DNA from 3 places in the Knoellia tibetensis genome. Region 3 is predicted to be linked to each of the others. Evidence: predicted binding sites of a transcription regulator. Region 3 holds the regulator's gene; each other region holds the start of a gene.

Region 1 (5,748 bases), 2.4 Mb from region 3:
CCACCAGGCCGTCGTGCCGTCCTACGCCTCCGGGTTCGACCTCGTGTGCATCGGGGACCCGGGCCAGGAGGTCCCTTGCGACGCCGACCAGGCCGGCGTCTCGCGACAGGCCCTCGCCGAGGCGGGCGCGTCCCCCGGCCGGCTCCTCACGGTCCCGGGCTCCGACCTGCGGTTCTCGATGCCGGCGATCCCGGCCGGTGAGAAGGACAACGCCACGGGTGCGGGCCAGACCCTCCCCGTGACGCTGGCCCCGGGCGCGACGAAGCTGAGCCTCATCGGCACGGCGACGCAGAAGGACCAGGACACGACCGGGACGGTGACGTTCACGGACGGGACGAGCACGGCATACAAGATCCAGTACGGAGACTGGTGCGGCTCGGCGAAGTTCGGCAACACCATCGCGGTCGAGATGACCTCCCGGCTCAACGGCACGGGCACGGACGGCTGCCACCTCAAGCTGTTCGCGACCGCGCCGCTGACGATCCCCGCCGGCAAGACGGTGAAGTCGGTGACCCTGCCGACGCAGACGGGGGACCCGCGCACCGCCGGTCGGATCCACGTGTTCTCCGTCGCCGACAACGGCACGCCGCTTACGGTCGCCCCGGCGACCGGTGCGACCGCCAAGGCCGGCACGGCGTCGACCGTGACGCTCGGGACGGTCTCGGGCGGCGTCCCCGCCGGGAGTGGCTACACCGCCCGCATCGCGTGGGGTGACGGCAGCGCCACGACCGACGGTGTCGTCACCGTCGCGGCCGACGGGACCGCCACCCTGAGCGGCTCCCACACGTGGGCCACGGCCGGGACCTACCAGGTGCGGGTGCTCGTCGGCGACAGCCGCAGCGACACCCTGGCCACGGTGACCGTCACGGTCACCTGACGACCGGCCACTCAGGTGTCGGGGATCCGGGCCCAAGCCCGCGGGGCCAAGCCCCGGATCCCCGACACCGGAGCAGATGAGAAACGCGTATGCCGCGTGCGTCCCCGGAGGGAGGCACGCGGCATACGCGTTCCTGCCGGAGGTGCGAAGACGCGTATGCCGCGTGCTCCCCCTGTACGGGAGCACGCGGCACACGCGGTGGTGCGGGAGGCTCGGCCTCAGTGCGAGTGGCCGTGTCCGCCGTGGCTGTGACCGCCGCCGGCAGGCTCCTCCTCCTTCTTCTCGACGACGAGGGTGTCGGTGGTGAGGACCATCGACGCGATCGAGGCGGCGTTGCGCAGGGCGGAGCGGGTCACCTTGACCGGGTCGATGACGCCGGCCTTGACGAGGTCCTCGTACTCGCCCGTGGCGGCGTTGAGGCCCTGCCCGGCCTCGAGCTCGGAGACCTTGGCGACGGCGACGTAGCCCTGGAGGCCCGCGTTCTCGGCGATCCAGCGCAGCGGCTCGGCCGCGGCCTTCTGCACGATCGTGGCGCCGACCTTCTCGTCACCCTCGAGGCCGAGGCCGTCGATGACCTTGACGGCCTGGATGAGGGCCGAGCCGCCACCGGCGACGATGCCCTCCTCGATGGCCGCGCGGGTCGCCGAGATGGCGTCCTCGATGCGGTGCTTCTTCTCCTTGAGCTCGACCTCGGTGTGGGCACCGACCTTGATGACGCAGACGCCACCGGCGAGCTTGGCGAGGCGCTCCTGGAGCTTCTCGCGGTCCCAGTCGGAGTCGGTGCGCTCGATCTCGGCCTTGATCTGGTTGACCCGGCCCTCGACCTCGGTCGCGTCGCCGGCACCGTCGATGATCGTCGTGTTGTCCTTCGTCACGACGACGCGGCGGGCCTGGCCGAGCACAGTGAGGTCGGCCTGGTCGAGCTTGAGCCCGACCTCCTCGGCGATGACCTGGCCACCGGTGAGGACGGCCATGTCCTGGAGCATCGCCTTGCGGCGGTCACCGAAGCCGGGCGCCTTGACGGCGACGACGTTGAAGGTGCCGCGGATCTTGTTGACGACGAGCGTCGACAGCGCCTCGCCGTCGACGTCCTCGGCGATGATGACGAGCGGCTTGCCGGCCTGGACGACCTTCTCGAGGACCGGGAGGACGTCGGCGATGGCCGAGATCTTGCCCTGGTTGATGAGGACGTAGGCATCCTCGAGGACGGCCTCCATGCGCTCGGCGTCGCTGATGAAGTACGGGGAGATGTAGCCCTTGTCGAACTGCATGCCCTCGGTGAACTCGAGCTCGGTGGCCGCGGTCGAGGACTCCTCGACGGTGATGACGCCGTCCTTGCCGACCTTGTCGAACGCGTCGGCGATCGTCGCGCCGATCTCCTTGTCCTGTGCGGACAGCGAGGCGACGGAGGCGATCTCGTCCTTCCCGTCGACGTCGCGGGCGGTCTCGAGGAGACGCTCGGAGACGGCCTCGACAGCCTTGTCCATGCCGCGCTTGAGGCCGGCCGGGGCAGCGCCCGCGGTGACGTTGCGCAGGCCCTCGCGGACCATCGCCTGGGCGAGGACGGTCGCGGTCGTCGTGCCGTCACCGGCGACGTCGTTGGTCTTGGTCGCGACCTCCTTGGCGAGCTGGGCGCCGAGGTTCTCGTAGGCGTCCTCGAGCTCGACCTCGCGGGCGATCGTGACGCCGTCGTTCGTGATCGTGGGGGCGCCCCACTTCTTGTCGATGACGACGTTTCGGCCCTTGGGGCCGAGCGTCACCTTGACCGCGTTGGCGAGGGCGTCGACGCCCCGCTCGAGCGCCTTGCGGGCGGAGTCGTTGAACTCCAGTTCCTTGGCCATGGATGTCCTTCGGTAGTCAGTGGTCCGTCAGGGCAGCAGGCGTGCCGCCGCGGTGCCGTGGTGGTGATGCGCGTATGCCGTGGGCGCACCGTGGGAGGTGAGCCCACGGCATACGTGGTGGTTCAGGTGGTGAGCCGCGGGCTCACTCAGCCAACGACGGCGAGGATGTCGCGGGCGCTCAGGATGAGGTACTCCTGGCCGCCGTGCTTGACCTCGGTGCCGCCGTACTTGCTGTAGATGACGCGGTCGCCGACGGTGACGTCGAGCGGGACGCGGTTGCCGTTGTCGTCGATGCGACCGGGGCCGACCGCGAGGACCTCGCCCTCCTGGGGCTTCTCCTTCGCGGTGTCCGGGATGACGAGACCGGACGCCGTGGTCTGCTCGGCCTCGAGCGACTTGATGACGATGCGGTCCTCGAGCGGCTTGATGGAAACCGACACTGTGTGACCTCCCCTTTGGGATGAGTCGAAGGTGGACAAATGCAGTTCGTGCGCTGCCGGCATGGTGGTCCGCTTCGCCGTCGCGGGGGTCGAGTCGGTCCGCCGTGCGCTGGCACTCACCGAGGGCGAGTGCCAATGCACCAAATCTAGGTCTGCGCTGGCACTCGGTCAACTCGAGTGCCAGAACTGGTGGCCGTGTTCGCGCAGGGCAGACGCCGTGGCGAAAGGCGGTTGCGGCGGCGCCATCGCGAGCGCGAGGGTTCGGGCATGGACACACCCGATCCCGCCACCCTCCTCGCCGCCTACGACGCGCAGCTCCGCCGCGACGGCGAGGTCTACCCCGCGTCGAGCGTGACCCCTCTGGGGCCGCTCCTCCTCGCGACGTTCGGGACGACCCGTGGCTTCATCACCTACTCGACGCTGGCCACCGAGGAGGGCCCCGCGACGACCGAGTCGGTGCGCGCACTCGTCGAGGGAGCGCTCGAGCACTACCGGGCGCAGCGGGCCATCCGCCAGGTCGAGTGGAAGACGCGGGGGCACGACCACGCACCCGGGCTCCACGAGGCGCTCGTGGCCGCCGGCTTCGTGCCCGAGGAGCCCGAGTCGGTGATGATCGGCGACGCCGGGCTGCTGGCGCTCGACGTCGACCTGCCCGAGGGCGTCGCGGTGCGCCAGGTCCACGACGAGGCGGACGTGCGCCGCATGATGCAGGTCGCCGGCGAGATCTTCGGCGACGACGACGAGACGGTCCAGGCCATGACCGAGGAGCTGCTCGACCGCATGCGTTCCGGCGACTCCGTCGAGCTGTGGGTGGCCGAGGCAGACAGCGAGATCGTCAGCACGGGTCGGCTCGAACCGGTCGAGGGCACCGAGTTCGCCGGGGTGTGGGGCGGCGCCACGCGTGCCGACATGCGGGGCCGCGGGATCTACCGGGCACTCACGGCGGCGCGGGCCCGTTCGGCGATCGCCCACGGCAAGCGGTGGATCAACAGCGACTCGACCGAGTTCTCCCGCCCGATCCTCGAGCGCTCGGGGCTGCTCAAGGTCACGACCACGACGCCATATGTCTGGAAGCGGTGACAAGAGAACTAGTCATACGTCACTCTGGTGACCATGCGCCCCACGCACCTCGTCGTCGCCGGTTTCACGGCACTGCTCGTCTCGACCACCTCGGCCTCCCCCGCGTTCGCCGGCCCCGGAGGGGGCTCGACCTCCCGGACCCCGATCACGGTGAACGCCCAGCGCTCGACGCCGACGACCCTGCCGGAGCCGTCGACGAGCGCCGACCCGGCGGTGCCGCTCGCGGGGCGCGGCTTCGGACACGGACGCGGGATGTCGCAGTGGGGTGCCCTCGGCGCGGCCCAGCAGGGGCGCACGGTCGCGGAGATCCTCGCCTTCTACTACCCGAACACGACGGTCGGCCAGATCGGCAACCCGACGCTGCGCGTGCGCCTCACCGAGATGCTCGGCCGGACAACCGCCGTGCGCGCCGAGACCGGCCTCACCCTCACCGACGGCACCTGCACCGCGGCGCTCAACCGCGCGGACGCGACGTCCTGGCGGGTCCTGCGCAGCAACGGCCAGTGGCAGGTCCAGGGCTACTGGACCAACACGACCGGCACCGCGGGCTGGTGGGCCTTCCCGACGTCGTGCAGCGGGTTCGCGACGGCGCCGGGCCTCATGTTCGTCGGTGACGGCTCCCTGGCGAGCTCGGTCCTCACCCTCGTCACCCCGAGCGGTGACCGCCGGTATGCCGGTGGCCTGCGCGCCACGATCGACAACCGGCCCGGCGTGGGCCAGGTCGCGACGGTCAACCATCTCGCGCTCGACCGCTACCTCCAGGCCGTGGTCCCTGCGGAGATGCCCGGCTCGTGGCACGTCGAGGCGCTCAAGGCCCAGTCCGTGGCCGCGCGCTCGTATGCCGCGGCGCGGCTCGGCAGCACCTACAGCAGCGACATCTGCGACACGACGACGTGCCAGGTCTACCCCGGCCTCACGACCGCCTACCCGCCCACGACGACGAGCAACACCGCCGTCGCGGCCACGAGCGGGCAGGTGCTCCGCTACGGCACGAGCGTGGCGATGACCGAGTTCGGCTCGACGAACGGTGGGCAGATCACCGGCTCGTCGCTGGCCTACCAGGTCGCCAAGCCGGACCCGTGGGACGGCCTCGCCAAGGGCGCGCCCACCGCGTGGTCGACGTCGAACGTGCGCGCGAGCACCCTCAAGGCGCAGTGGCCCGCCATCGGCACCTTCCGCTCGATGTCGGTCAAGCGCGACGGCAAGGGCACCTGGTTCGGCGGGCGTGCCACCTCGGTGACGCTCACCGGCACCTCGGGCTCGGTGACCGTCGGCGCGGAGACCTTCCGTGGGGCGCTCGGGCTCCGCTCGACGTGGTTCGCTCCCGTGGGCTCGTCGGTCGGCACCGACTTCACGGTCAACGGCTTCTCCGACCTCCTCGCCCGCGACGCCTCGGGCACCCTGTGGAACTACCCGTCGACGGGCCGCGGCGGCTTCTTCCCCCGCACCGTGGTGGCGACGAGCTTCCCCGCGAGCGCCGAGATCCTCGCCCCCGGTGACTTCTCCGGTG
Region 2 (5,748 bases), 990 kb from region 3:
CTGTGCGGGCTGGCCGACGCGAGGATCGTGGCGGCGGCGTCGAGGCCGTTGACCTCCGGCATACGGACGTCCATGAGAACGACGTCGGGGCGCAGACGCGCCACCTCGCGGACCGCCTCGGCGCCATCGGCGGCCTCCCCCACGACGCGGATGTCCGGCTGGGCACCGAGCAGCGCACCAAGCCCCTGCCGCACCATCGCCTGGTCGTCGACGACGACGACCGTGATGACCTCGCTCATGCCAGCCCCGCGACATGCGGCCGGCCGACGAGCGGGACGGTCGCGACGACGACGAACCCCTCACCCACCGGCTCCGCCTCGAACGTGCCGCCGACCGCGCGAACCCGTTCCGACATGCCCCGTATGCCGTTGCCACCGTTCCCGTCCACCGCTGCGGCGCCGTCGTGCTCCCCGTTGCGTCCGGCACGGTGGGGCCCATGGCCCCCAGAGTTGCGGACGCTGGCAGCGGGGGATGGGGCGGAGCTGCGCACCATGAGCCGCGCCCAGCCGGCGTCCTCCTCGAGGGTGAGCTCGACGGCGGCTCCGGGCGCGTGCCGGGCAGCGTTGGCGAGCGACTCCTGCGCGACGCGATAGAGAACGAGCGCGGTCCCCGGGGGCACCTCGGCGGGGTCGACCCGCAGACGGGACGTGAGCGGCATACCGGCCGCTCGTGACGACTCGACGAGGGCCGGCAGGCGGGAGAGGTCCGGCTGCGGCGCGGTCTCGACCGGTCCCTGCTCGTCCCGCAGCACGCCGAGGACCGAGCGCACCTCGGTGAGGGCCTGCCGCGCGGAGCCCTCGATCGCCAAGAACTCGGCGGCGACGGCGGGGTCGTCGACACCGTGGCGCAGTGGGGCACTCTGGGCCTGGACGACGATCATCGACATGTGGTGCGCCACGACGTCGTGGAGCTCGCGCGCGATCCGGCTGCGCTCCTCGACCACGGCCCGCCGCGCCCGCTCGGTCTCGACCTCGTCCTGCTGAACCGCGATCTGGCGGCGGGAGATGACGAGCCACCGCACGAGCAGGGCGACACCCATGACGAGTGCCTGGCCGAGCGCCCACGGCTTGAGACCGTCCGGCATTGCCGCGAGGAGCAGGACTCCGGTCGCCGCGACGACCACGGGCACCTCGCGCCAGCGGCCCCAGAGACCGACGGCGACGACGGTGGCGAGCAGCACGAGGAACTGGACGACCGGCCACGGCATCGGCGGCACCTCGGGACCCGCCGGGACGACGGACCACCACAGCACCGACGAGATGGCCGCGACGGCCCACCCGACGAACGGCGCCCGGCGGAGCAGCACGAGCGGCACGACCTCGCAGAGCGCGAGCACCGGAAGCAGTGAGGCGGGGACGTCGTGCCACGGCCGGATCGTCGACCACGCGATGGCGAAGACGAGCAGAGCCAGCACCCCCAGGGCGAGGTCGCTGTGACCCGCCACGGCCCGAGCGGCACGAAGCAACGGCCGGCCGAGGGGGCGCAGCCTGCGCGCCGAACCCACGGCGAACCGGCGGGACGCACGCCCGCCGGCCCTCACCACTCGTCCTCCGACCATGCGCACAACCCTAGGGAGCGGCGAGCGCCGCGTCGTCATACGACGGGGTGAACCGGGGGTCACTCCGGGGTATCACCGACCCACACCCACCACCCCGTCGTCGCACCCCCGGACGGCACCGCAGGGCGACGACCGCGAGTGCCCTGCGCTCCGAGTGTGGGCGGCATGTCCACGAGAGCCCTCGCCCTGCGCGTCGTCGTCGTCAGCGGTCTCGCCACCGCCGTCGGGCTGCTGGTCGCGCCCGCTGCCTCGTCCCTGTCCACCCCCGACCCGGCGGCCGCCCGCGGGCTCGCCGCCCTCGTCACGCAGCCGCCCCGGCTCGCGAGCGCCGCACTCCCGGCGGACTTTCCTCGCCGCTTCGGCTACGAGCCGGCCGTCACCGACGGGCTGCTCGGCGACCCGTCCGGCGACTGCTCCTCCCCCGTGCCGCTGCCGCCGGAGTTCACGGCGGCCTGCCGCCAGCACGACCTGGGATACGACCTGCTCCGGTATGCCGGCCGGTCCGGTCACGCCCTGCCTCCCGTCGCGCGCCGGGCCGTCGACGACCGGCTCCGGACCGAGCTCGCCGCGTCGTGCTCGGTGCGTCAGGACGCGGTCGGGCTGGCGACCTGTCGGGCCTGGGCGGAGATCGCCCACGGCTTCGTGCGCCTCAACTCGGTCCGCCAGGGCGACGTCGCGCCCGAGGCGGAGTCGCCGCTCACCGTGGCGCCGGCGGTCGCAGCCGGAGTCGCCCTCGCCGGCGGCGTCGGGCTCGCCACTGGACGCCGGACCGCCGGGCGCGCTCCTCGCCGCACCTCGGGTGGTGCCCGGTGAACCGCCTCCCCCGCGCGTCGACGGCACTCGCCGTGCCGGTGGCCCTCGGCGCCGCGACCTTCCCGTCACTCCTGCCCGCGCAGCCCGTCGCCGTCGGCGTGCTCCTCGTGCTCTCGCTGCTCGTCGTCCTGCCCCTCGTCCGGCGGGTGGCCGGACCCGTGCCGCGCCTCACCGGCCGCGCGCGGCAGGCGGCTGTCGCGCTGGGAGGTGCGCTCACGGCATACGTCGGGCTCCTCGCGGTGACGACGCAGGACACGATGCGCGCCCGGATCGGCATGGCGCCGCTGTCGACGACCGACGGTCTCACCGCCCTCGGGACGGCGGCCCTCCTCGTCGGTGCCGGTCTCGGGGTGCGAGCCGCGTGGCGACGGCGCACCCGGTGGTCCCGTCGCGGTGCGGCGATCGTGACCGGGCTCGCCGTCTCGACGTTCGCGCCGGCGAGCGCGCAGGCGGCGGCACCCGTGAGCGACCAGGTGCTCCTGGCACCCTCGGGCGTCGGTGCCGTCAGGGCGTATGCCGGCCTCGACGACTCGGCGGACGACGCGGCTCGCGCACGGATCGCCGTCGACCGGCTCCGGGCTGCAGGTGGCCTCGACCGCGACCACCTCGTCGTCGCGATCCCGACCGGGTCCGGCTGGGTCAACCCCGAGTTCGTCGCCGGGCTCGAACGACGCTTCGGCGCCGACGTGGCGACGGTGTCGATGCAGTACGACACGCGGCCGAGCTGGATGGCCTTCCTCCTCGACCGGGAGGGGGCGGTCGCCGGGGCCCGCGCGCTGCTCGACGAGGTGACGGCCGCGGTCGACGCCCTGCCGGAGGCAGGACGGCCGCAGCTCCACGTCGTCGGCGAGAGCCTCGGCGCGACCGCGGGACAGGCCGCGCTCCTCGCGGCGGACGCGTCGCACCTGCGCGAGACCGTGTGCTCGACCTTCTGGCTCGGGACGCCGGGCGGCGGACGCACCGGGCTGCCGCGCGAGACCGTCGCGGCGAACGTCGACGACCCCATCGTCCACGCGCGGCCGGCGCTGGTCCTCATCCCCTCGGACACCGACCGGCCGTGGCTGCCGGTGGTCTCCGGGGTGCACGCCGCAGCCGATGTCGTCGCCTCCCTCGCCGTGCCCGCCGGGGCCGGCCACCGCTACGGCGACGACCAGCCGACGCGCCTCCGGACGTGCTGAGGGCGCCACGGCCCGAGGTCACTTGACGGAACTCCGGAGTCGGGGTTACAACAGGAAACGAGCACGAAGTTGAGCGGCTCTCACTCAAGAAAGGCCACCGCCGAGGTCCGGCAGGACCTCCCGTTCATCGAAGGAGCACGACCCATGAGCACCACCGCCCACGACCCGTTCCGGACCCTCGACCGCCTCTTCGGCGAGACCCTGCGCGGGAGCGCCTCGGGCAACGCCGGCGCGGTCATGCCGATGGACCTCTACCGGTCCGGCGAGACGTTCGTCGCGCACATCGACCTGCCCGGTGTCGACCCGGAGAGCATCGACATCGACGTCGAGGACCGCACCCTCACCGTGCGCGCCCAGCGCAACGCACCCGAGGCCGACGACGCCCAGTGGCTGTCGCGCGAGCGCCCGAGCGGCACCTTCGCCCGCCAGCTCTCCCTGGGCCGCGGGCTCGCCCTCGACCGGATCGAGGCCGACTACCGCGACGGCGTCCTCAGCCTCACCATCCCCGTCGCCGAGGAGGCGAAGCCACGCCGGATCAGCGTCTCCCACGGCGGCTCGGGCGGAGGCTCGCAGCGCCGCATCGAGTCCCGCGACGGCGGGGGCGGACAGTCGCAGGCCGGCTCGGACGAGTCGCCCCAGGCGGCCTCTGCCTGAGTCCGACCGCGCCGGACGGCACGCAGTCGGCCCGGCCCCCGTGGAGGCCCGACGGCAGGAGCCGTCGGGCCTCCGACGTATCGTCGTGGCCATGCGCATCGATGTCTGGTTCGACCTCGTCTGCCCGTTCTGCCACGTGGGACGGCGCCGGCTCGAGCTCGCCGTGGAGCAGTTCCTCGCGGCCGCCGAGCCGGGTGAGCCGCGCGACGTCGAGGTCGTCTGGCACAGCTACCAGCTCGACCGCAACGCCCCTGCCGTCGTCGAGGGGTCCAACGTCGACCGCATCGCCGCGAAGTACGGCCGCTCCCGCGAGGAGATGGTGGCCCAGCACGAGTCCATGGCCGCCGACGCCGCGGAGATCGGCCTCGACTTCCAGTGGGACAAGGTGGTCGGGGGCAGCTCCTTCGACGCCCACCGCGTGCTCCACCTCGCACGCGCCCGCGGCCTCGAGGTGCCGGTGACCGAGCGCGTCATGCGTGGGTGGTACTCCGAGGGCGCCGCGCTCGGCGACACCGACACCCTCGTCCGCCTCGCCGTCGAGGGCGGGCTCGGCGAGAAGGACGTGCGCGAGGTGCTCGGCTCCGACGCCTTCGGCTACGACGTGCGCGCCGACGAGGCCACCGCCAACCAGATCGGCATCACGGCCGTCCCGACCTACGTCCTCGACCAGAAGTTCGCCGTCACCGGCGCCCAGCCCGTCGACGGACTGCTCCGCGCTCTCGAGCTCGTCTGGGAGGACCGGCACAACGCGCCCGAGGCCCGCGGCGGCTGCGGCGGGTGCGAGGGCGGCTGCGCCTGCGGCGCCTGACCCCAACTGCTTGCGATCCGGGCCCACCCCGGGAACGCGAAGACACCCCGCGTACCTGGAAGAGCTCACCTGCCCTTGCTGCATTCCTGCCCTGGGGGAGTTCAGTGAGGTACCACCACGCGGGGTGCCGGGCTCGAGTCTAACCCGCCGCCCGCGGCCGACTCCAACTCGCCCGTCAGCCGAGGTGCACGTATGCCGGGTGGCGCGGGACCGCGCCCGTCTCACCCAGGACTGTGGCCAGGTGCACGGCACCGTCGAGCGCACCACCCACGGCCGCAGTGAGCGCGAACCCGGCGGCCACCACCGCTGCCTCGAGTGCCGCCCGGACCGGCTCGGCCGCGAGCAGCCCACCGGTCGCGACGAGGACCGGCGACTCGATGCCGGCGGCCGCCGAGAGCAGCGACTCGGCGAGGGACTCGCCCGCCGTGCGGCAGATCGCCGCGGCGACGGGGTCGTCGGCCGAGGCAGCCTCGGCGACGTGCGGGCCGAAGGACGCGAGCACCGCGGGCGCGTCGGGCCGGGTCATGAGCCGCCGGGGCCAGTGCGAGGTCGCCCCGAACGCCGACTCCCCCGCGACGAGCAGCCGTTCGGACCCTCCGGGGAGCCCGTCGTGGAAACGCAGCCCGGCACGCAGCCCTTCGAGCCCGACCCAGGCCGCGGACCCGCGGTCCCCGAGGACGTGGCCCCAGCCGTCGACGAGCCGCCACACGGACGTGTCGGCGGACCCGAAGTCCGAC
Region 3 (5,748 bases):
ACGAGGTGCTCGCCGCGGTGTCCGAGAGGTTCGGACCGCTCGACCTGCTCGTCAACAACACCGGGATCAACCCGGCATACGGACGGCTCGTCGACCTCGACCTCGACGCGGCCCGCAAGATCGTCGAGGTCAACTGCATCGCGGCGCTGTCGTGGGTGCAGAAGGCCGTGAAAGCGGGCCTCGAGGAGCGCGGCGGCGCCATCGTCAACGTCTCGTCGGTCGCGGGCGTGCGCGCGGCACCCGGGATCGGTTTCTACGGCGCGAGCAAGGCGATGCTCACCCACCTCACCGAGGAGCTCGCGGTCGAGCTCGGGCCGTCGGTGCGCGTCAACGCCGTCGCGCCGGCCGTGGTCAAGACGCATTTCGCGACGGCGCTCTACGAGGGACGCGAGGAGAAGGTCGCAGCGGGCTACCCGCTCGGCCGGCTCGGTGTGCCCGAGGACATCGCCGGGGTCGTGGCGTTCCTGCTCTCGGACGATGCGGCGTGGATGACCGGACAGCTCGTCGTCGTCGACGGCGGCCTGCTCCTCAAGGGCGGCGTCTGAGCCGGTCGAGAGAGCAGGGCACGCCGCCCGGGAGGCTCCCGGACGGCGTGTCGTGCTACGTCGACCGACGGTCACGTCGGAGTCAGCGGCTCACTTGACGAAGGACGGCGTCATCGGCGGCGTCCAGAGCTGACCCTCGTTGGCGCGCAGTGCCCCGATGATGTGGAGCACGAACGCCACGGCGAGCGCGGCGAAGTAGGTGAGGAAGCCGACCAGCACCAGCATGAGCGGCAGTGAGACGAGCAGGACGATCCCGGTGAGGATCTGGATGTTGAGCGAGTTCGCCGCGTGCTGGCGGACGAAGTCGCCTCGGTCCTTGTAGAGCACGTAGATGACCAGCGATCCGACGAAGCCGAGCAGGCCGGCGCTCAGCACCATGGCGATGAGCGGCACGAGGTGGGCGAACATGCCCCACTGCCGCTGCTGCGCCGGGTCGAGGACCTGCTGACCGTATGCCGTGGCCTGGCCGGGGTGCGTCTGTCCCGTCTGCGGGTAGCCGCCCTGCGGGTACCCGCCCTGTGGGTAGGCCGGTTGCGGCGTGGGCTGGGAGTGGCCGTGACCGGGCGGCGGGGGCGGGGCCGATCCCTGCGACGAGGGCGGGGGCGGCGGGACCTGCCCCTGCGGAGCCTGCGCCTGCGAGGCGGGCCGCTCACCCGACGGGTCGGCGGTCGGGTCCGGACGGTGCTGTCCGTGGAACTCGGGGTCCGGAGTGGTGCTCATGGTGTGTCCTCCTTCAGGGGACGGGGTGCTGTCACCCAGTCAAACCCATCGCAGCGCTCGTTGATCCCCACTTCGGGGTGCGTTCAGGGTGCGGTCAGGGGCGACCCTGCCGTGGGAGGCGCGCCCGGGGCCCACGCGCGGTTCCCACTCACGGCGCGCAGCCGGCATACCGCGCTGGTCGCGTCTGCGGAAACGGCGGCGAACACCGCCGAATCCGCAGACGCACGAGGTCGGGCGACCGTCAGGGCGCGGTGACGAAGTCGATGAGCTCCTCGACCCGGCCGAGGAGCGAGGGCTCGAGGTCGGCGTAGGAGCGCACGGTGCCGAGGATCTGCTTCCACGCGCGGGCGATGTCGGCCTGGGTGTCGTGCGGCCAGCCGAGGTGGGCGCAGATGCCGTGCTTCCACGACGTGCCGCGGGGGATGACGGGCCACTGCGCCATGCCGAGGCGCTCCGGCCGGACCGACTGCCACACGTCGACGTAGGGGTGGCCGACGATGAGGACGTGCGGCGCGAACGGCTGGAGCCGCGAGGCCGCCTCCACGACGCGTGTCTCCTTGGTGCCGGGCACGAGGTGGTCGACGAGGACGCCCATGCGCCGGCCGGGGCCGGGGGAGAAGTCGCGGATCGCGGCCTCGAGATCGTCGACGCCGTCGAGCGGCTCGACAACGACGCCCTCGACACGCAGGTCGTGGCCCCAGACCTTCTCGACGAGCTCGGCGTCGTGGGTGCCCTCGACGAAGATCCGCGAGGCGCTCGCGACCTTGGCCTTGACGCCCTGGACCGTGCGCGAGCCGCTCGCGGTGCGCGACGCGGCCTGGCGAGCCTCGGCGAGCCGCGCGCTGTTCGCGGCCTCGGGCTTCGTCAGCGTCACCGGCCGGCCGTCGACGTGGAAGCCCGGCCCGAGCGGGAACGCCTTGGTGCGGCCGCGACGGTCCTCGAGGTGGACGACGTGGATGCCGCCGGCCTTCTCGACGCGGACGACGGCGCCGACCCATCCGGTCTCGACGTCCTCGACGACGATCCCGTTCTCCGCGGCGAGCGGGGTGGAGCGGCCCCCACGCGGTGCCTTCCAGTCACCCGCGAGCACGTCCGAGCCGTAGCGATCAGTCACCTGCGCGAGGGTAGACGTAGAATTGGCACTCACCAAGCATGAGTGCCAGCAACGGGAGGAGGTGTCGCGCGTGAGTGAGGACCGTCGGCTCGCGGTGCTGCGGGCGATCGTCCAGGACTACGTCGAGACGTCCGAGCCAGTGGGTTCCAAGGCCCTGCTCGAGCGCCACTCGCTCGGCGTCTCCGCCGCGACCGTGCGCAACGACATGGCCGTCCTCGAGGAGGAGGGCCTCATCGCAGCCCCCCACACGAGCGCGGGCCGCATCCCCACGGACGCCGGCTACCGGCTCTTCGTCGACCGGCTCAGCACGGTCAAGCCGCTGAGCGGCCCGGAGCGCAAGGCCATCAGCACCCTGCTCGACGGGGCCGTCGACCTCGACGACGTGGTCGACCGCACCGTCCGGCTGCTCGCGTCGCTGACCCGCCAGGTCGCCGTCGTCCAGTACCCCTCGCTCACCCGGTCCTCGGTCCGCCACATCGAGCTCGTCCCGCTCGGCGCCTCGCGCCTGCTCGTCGTCCTCATCACGACGACGGGCCGGGTCGAGCAGCGCGTCCTCGAGACCGGCATGGACCTGGCGGACCCCGAGACCGAGCGGATGCTCGCCTCGTTGCGCTCCGACGTCAACGGCGCCACCGTGGGCAAGACGCTCGCCGACGCCGCGGGCGGTCTCGGCGAGCTGCCGACGCAGGTCGACCCCGCCGCGCGCGGCCTCCTCGCCGCCATCGCCGCCGAGCTGACCGAGGTCCTCGTCGAGCAGCGCGAGGAGCGGGTCGTCATGGCCGGCACCTCCAACCTCGTGCGCGCGGGCGAGGACTTCCCGAGCTCGATCGGCCCCGTCCTCGAGGCCCTTGAGGAGCACGTCGTCCTCCTCAAGCTCCTCGGCACCGTGACCGAGCAGGGCTCGGCCGTCGCCGTCCGCATCGGTGCGGAGAACCCGTATGCCGGCCTGCAGACGACCTCGCTCGTCACCTCGGGTTATGGCGCGGGCTCCGACCTCGTCGCCGGTCTCGGCGTCGTGGGCCCGACCCGCATGGACTACCCGACGACGATGGCGGCCGTACGCGCCGTCGCGACCTACGTCAGCCGCATCCTCGCGGAATGACCGGGTGACTCCCGGACCTTGCACCTTGTGCCGCTTCCCCTGAACCGAACAGCCCCCAGCGAAGGACGTCCACCGAAGTGAACGACTACTACGCCGACCTCGGCGTGGCCCGTGACGCGACTGCCGACGACATCAAGAAGGCCTACCGTCGCGCGGCCCGCAAGCTCCACCCCGACGTCAACCCCGGCCCCGAGGCCGAGGAGCAGTTCAAGAAGGTCTCCCAGGCCTACGACGTGCTCTCCGACGCGGAGAAGAAGCGCAGCTACGACATGGGCGCCGACCCCTACTCGGGCGCCGGTGCCGCGGGCTTCGGCCAGGGCTTCTCGTTCAGCGACGTCATGGACGCGTTCTTCGGTGCCGGGGCCGGTGCGGCCCAGGGCCGCGGTCCGCGTTCGCGCCAGAGCCGCGGCCAGGACGCCCTCGTGCGCCTCGACCTCGACCTCGTCGACGCCGTGTTCGGCGCCGAGAAGGACCTGACGATCGACACCGCCGTCGGCTGCTCCACCTGCCACGGGGAGGGCACCCAGCCCGGCACCGGCACCCGCACCTGCGACGTCTGCCAGGGGCAGGGCCAGGTCCAGAGCGTGCAGCGCAGCTTCCTCGGCCAGGTGATGACCTCGCGCCCCTGCGTCAACTGCCAGGCGACGGGCCAGGTCATCGAGGCGCCCTGCTACGAGTGCTCCGGCGACGGCCGGGTCCGCACCCGCCGGACGCTGACGATCCGCGTGCCTGCCGGTGTCGACACCGGCACGCGCATCCAGCTGGCCGGCGAGGGCGAGGTCGGTCCCGGTGCGGGTCCAGCCGGTGACCTCTACGTGGAGGTCGCGGTCCGCCGCGACGAGCGCTTCCAGCGCCAGGGCGACGACCTGCACGCCACGCTCGAGCTGCCGATGACCGCGGCCGCGCTCGGCGCGACGGTGCCCTTCGACACCTTCGACGGCGAGCAGGAGCTGGACGTGCGTCCCGGTATCCAGTCGGGCGAGCAGATCCGCCTCCGGGGTCTCGGCGTCACCCACCTGCGCGGGTCCGGTCGCGGCGACATCATCGTCCACGCCATGGTCGCCACCCCGTCCAAGCTCACCTCGGAGCAGGAGGACCTGCTCCGACGCCTCGCCGCCCTGCGCGGCGAGGAGAAGCCCACCGGTCGCATCGCGGACCCGACCGACGGCTCGATCTTCGGCAAGCTGCGCGACGCCTTCAAGGCCCGCTGATGCCCGACTTCTTGCGCAGGAGCGACACTCTGCGGGTCGTTTCGAACCGTTCCGTGTCGCTCCTGCGCAAGAAGTCGGGGTGTGCCGGGGCTGGGGTGGCGCGTGGGCGAGGCGGCGTGAGGGGGAGCGGGCGATGAGCCTCGCGCTCTATCTCGTGCCGGCCGGGTCGCTCGACGCCACCGGACCCGGCGACGTCGTCGTGCTCGACGGTGCCGAGGGTCGCCACGCCGCCACCGTTCGCCGGACGCAGACCGGCGAGCAGCTCCGCATCGCCGACGGCGCCGGCCGCGTCGTCACGGGCACCGTCGAGTCGGTCGACCGGGCCGAGCTCGCGCTGCGGGTCGACGAGGTCGCAGCCGCGCCCGAGCCCTCCCCGAGGTTCGTCCTCGTCCAGGCCCTCGCCAAGGGCGACCGCGACGACCAGGCCATCGAGGCCGCGACCGAGCTCGGCGTCGACGAGGTCGTCCCGTGGCAGGCCGGTCGAAGCATCGTCCAGTGGCGTGGCGACCGCGGCGAGAAGGCGTGGCGCAAGTGGGACGCCGTCCTCGTCGCCGCCACCAAGCAGTCCCGCCGGCCCCGCCGCCCGCACCTCGCCCCGGTCGTCACCACGGCCGGTCTGGCCAACCGCATCGCGACGGGCGCCACGGCATACGTCCTGCACGAGGACGCCGACGTGCCGCTCGCCTCGCTCGAGCTGCCCGGGGAGGGCGACGTCCTCCTCGTCGTCGGCCCGGAGGGCGGGATCTCGCCGGACGAGCTCGAGGCCTTCAGGTCGGCCGGTGCCCACGTCGTCCGGCTCGGCGACACGGTGCTGCGCTCGTCGAGCGCCGGCCCTGCGGCCCTGGCCGTCCTCAGTGCCGCTGCGCGTTGGCGCTAACACCCGCACGTCGGTCAGCGGACCGTGAAGGTCACCGACCGCTCGGCGAAGACTGACCCGTCCTCGGCCGACGTCGTGAACGCGCGGAACGTGTAGGTGCCGGCGTCGAGCCGGCCCAGGTCCACCGAGAACGTGCCCCGTGATGGCGCGCCGATCGACGCCGTGGTGAACCCGTCCTT

What was found. Region 3 encodes HrcA, which represses chaperone genes, less so after heat shock. Its sites were predicted from a motif close to TTNGCACTCGNNNNNNNCGAGTGCNAA; they were not measured.
Region 1: a site for HrcA is predicted at 3,316-3,342, ahead of groES (co-chaperone GroES). Genes of this name have one in related genera too.
Region 2: a site for HrcA is predicted at 3,627-3,653, ahead of ACOJV7_RS05365 (Hsp20/alpha crystallin family protein). Genes of this name have one in related genera too.

What each region holds. Positions count from the first base shown of each region.
Region 1 is NZ_JBMBWF010000001.1:2,503,988-2,509,735, reverse strand. Features, by position in the region: gene ACOJV7_RS11765 (GH92 family glycosyl hydrolase) at 1-877, shown strand, start outside; gene groL (chaperonin GroEL) at 1,096-2,718, opposite strand; gene groES (co-chaperone GroES) at 2,865-3,158, opposite strand; gene ACOJV7_RS11750 (GNAT family N-acetyltransferase) at 3,426-4,238, shown strand; gene ACOJV7_RS11745 (SpoIID/LytB domain-containing protein) at 4,272-5,748, shown strand, end outside.
Region 2 is NZ_JBMBWF010000001.1:1,111,181-1,116,928, forward strand. Features, by position in the region: gene ACOJV7_RS05345 (response regulator) at 1-239, opposite strand, end outside; gene ACOJV7_RS05350 (sensor histidine kinase) at 236-1,558, opposite strand; gene ACOJV7_RS05355 (hypothetical protein) at 1,724-2,371, shown strand; gene ACOJV7_RS05360 (alpha/beta-hydrolase family protein) at 2,368-3,549, shown strand; gene ACOJV7_RS05365 (Hsp20/alpha crystallin family protein) at 3,694-4,203, shown strand; gene ACOJV7_RS05370 (DsbA family oxidoreductase) at 4,295-5,011, shown strand; RNA gene ffs (signal recognition particle sRNA small type) at 5,047-5,143, opposite strand; gene ACOJV7_RS05380 (BadF/BadG/BcrA/BcrD ATPase family protein) at 5,187-5,748, opposite strand, start outside.
Region 3 is NZ_JBMBWF010000001.1:123,618-129,365, reverse strand. Features, by position in the region: gene ACOJV7_RS00645 (SDR family oxidoreductase) at 1-545, shown strand, start outside; gene ACOJV7_RS00640 (DUF4870 domain-containing protein) at 636-1,265, opposite strand; gene ACOJV7_RS00635 (DUF3097 domain-containing protein) at 1,507-2,379, opposite strand; gene hrcA (heat-inducible transcriptional repressor HrcA) at 2,450-3,481, shown strand; gene dnaJ (molecular chaperone DnaJ) at 3,559-4,692, shown strand; gene ACOJV7_RS00620 (16S rRNA (uracil(1498)-N(3))-methyltransferase) at 4,826-5,569, shown strand; gene ACOJV7_RS00615 (Gmad2 immunoglobulin-like domain-containing protein) at 5,584-5,748, opposite strand, start outside.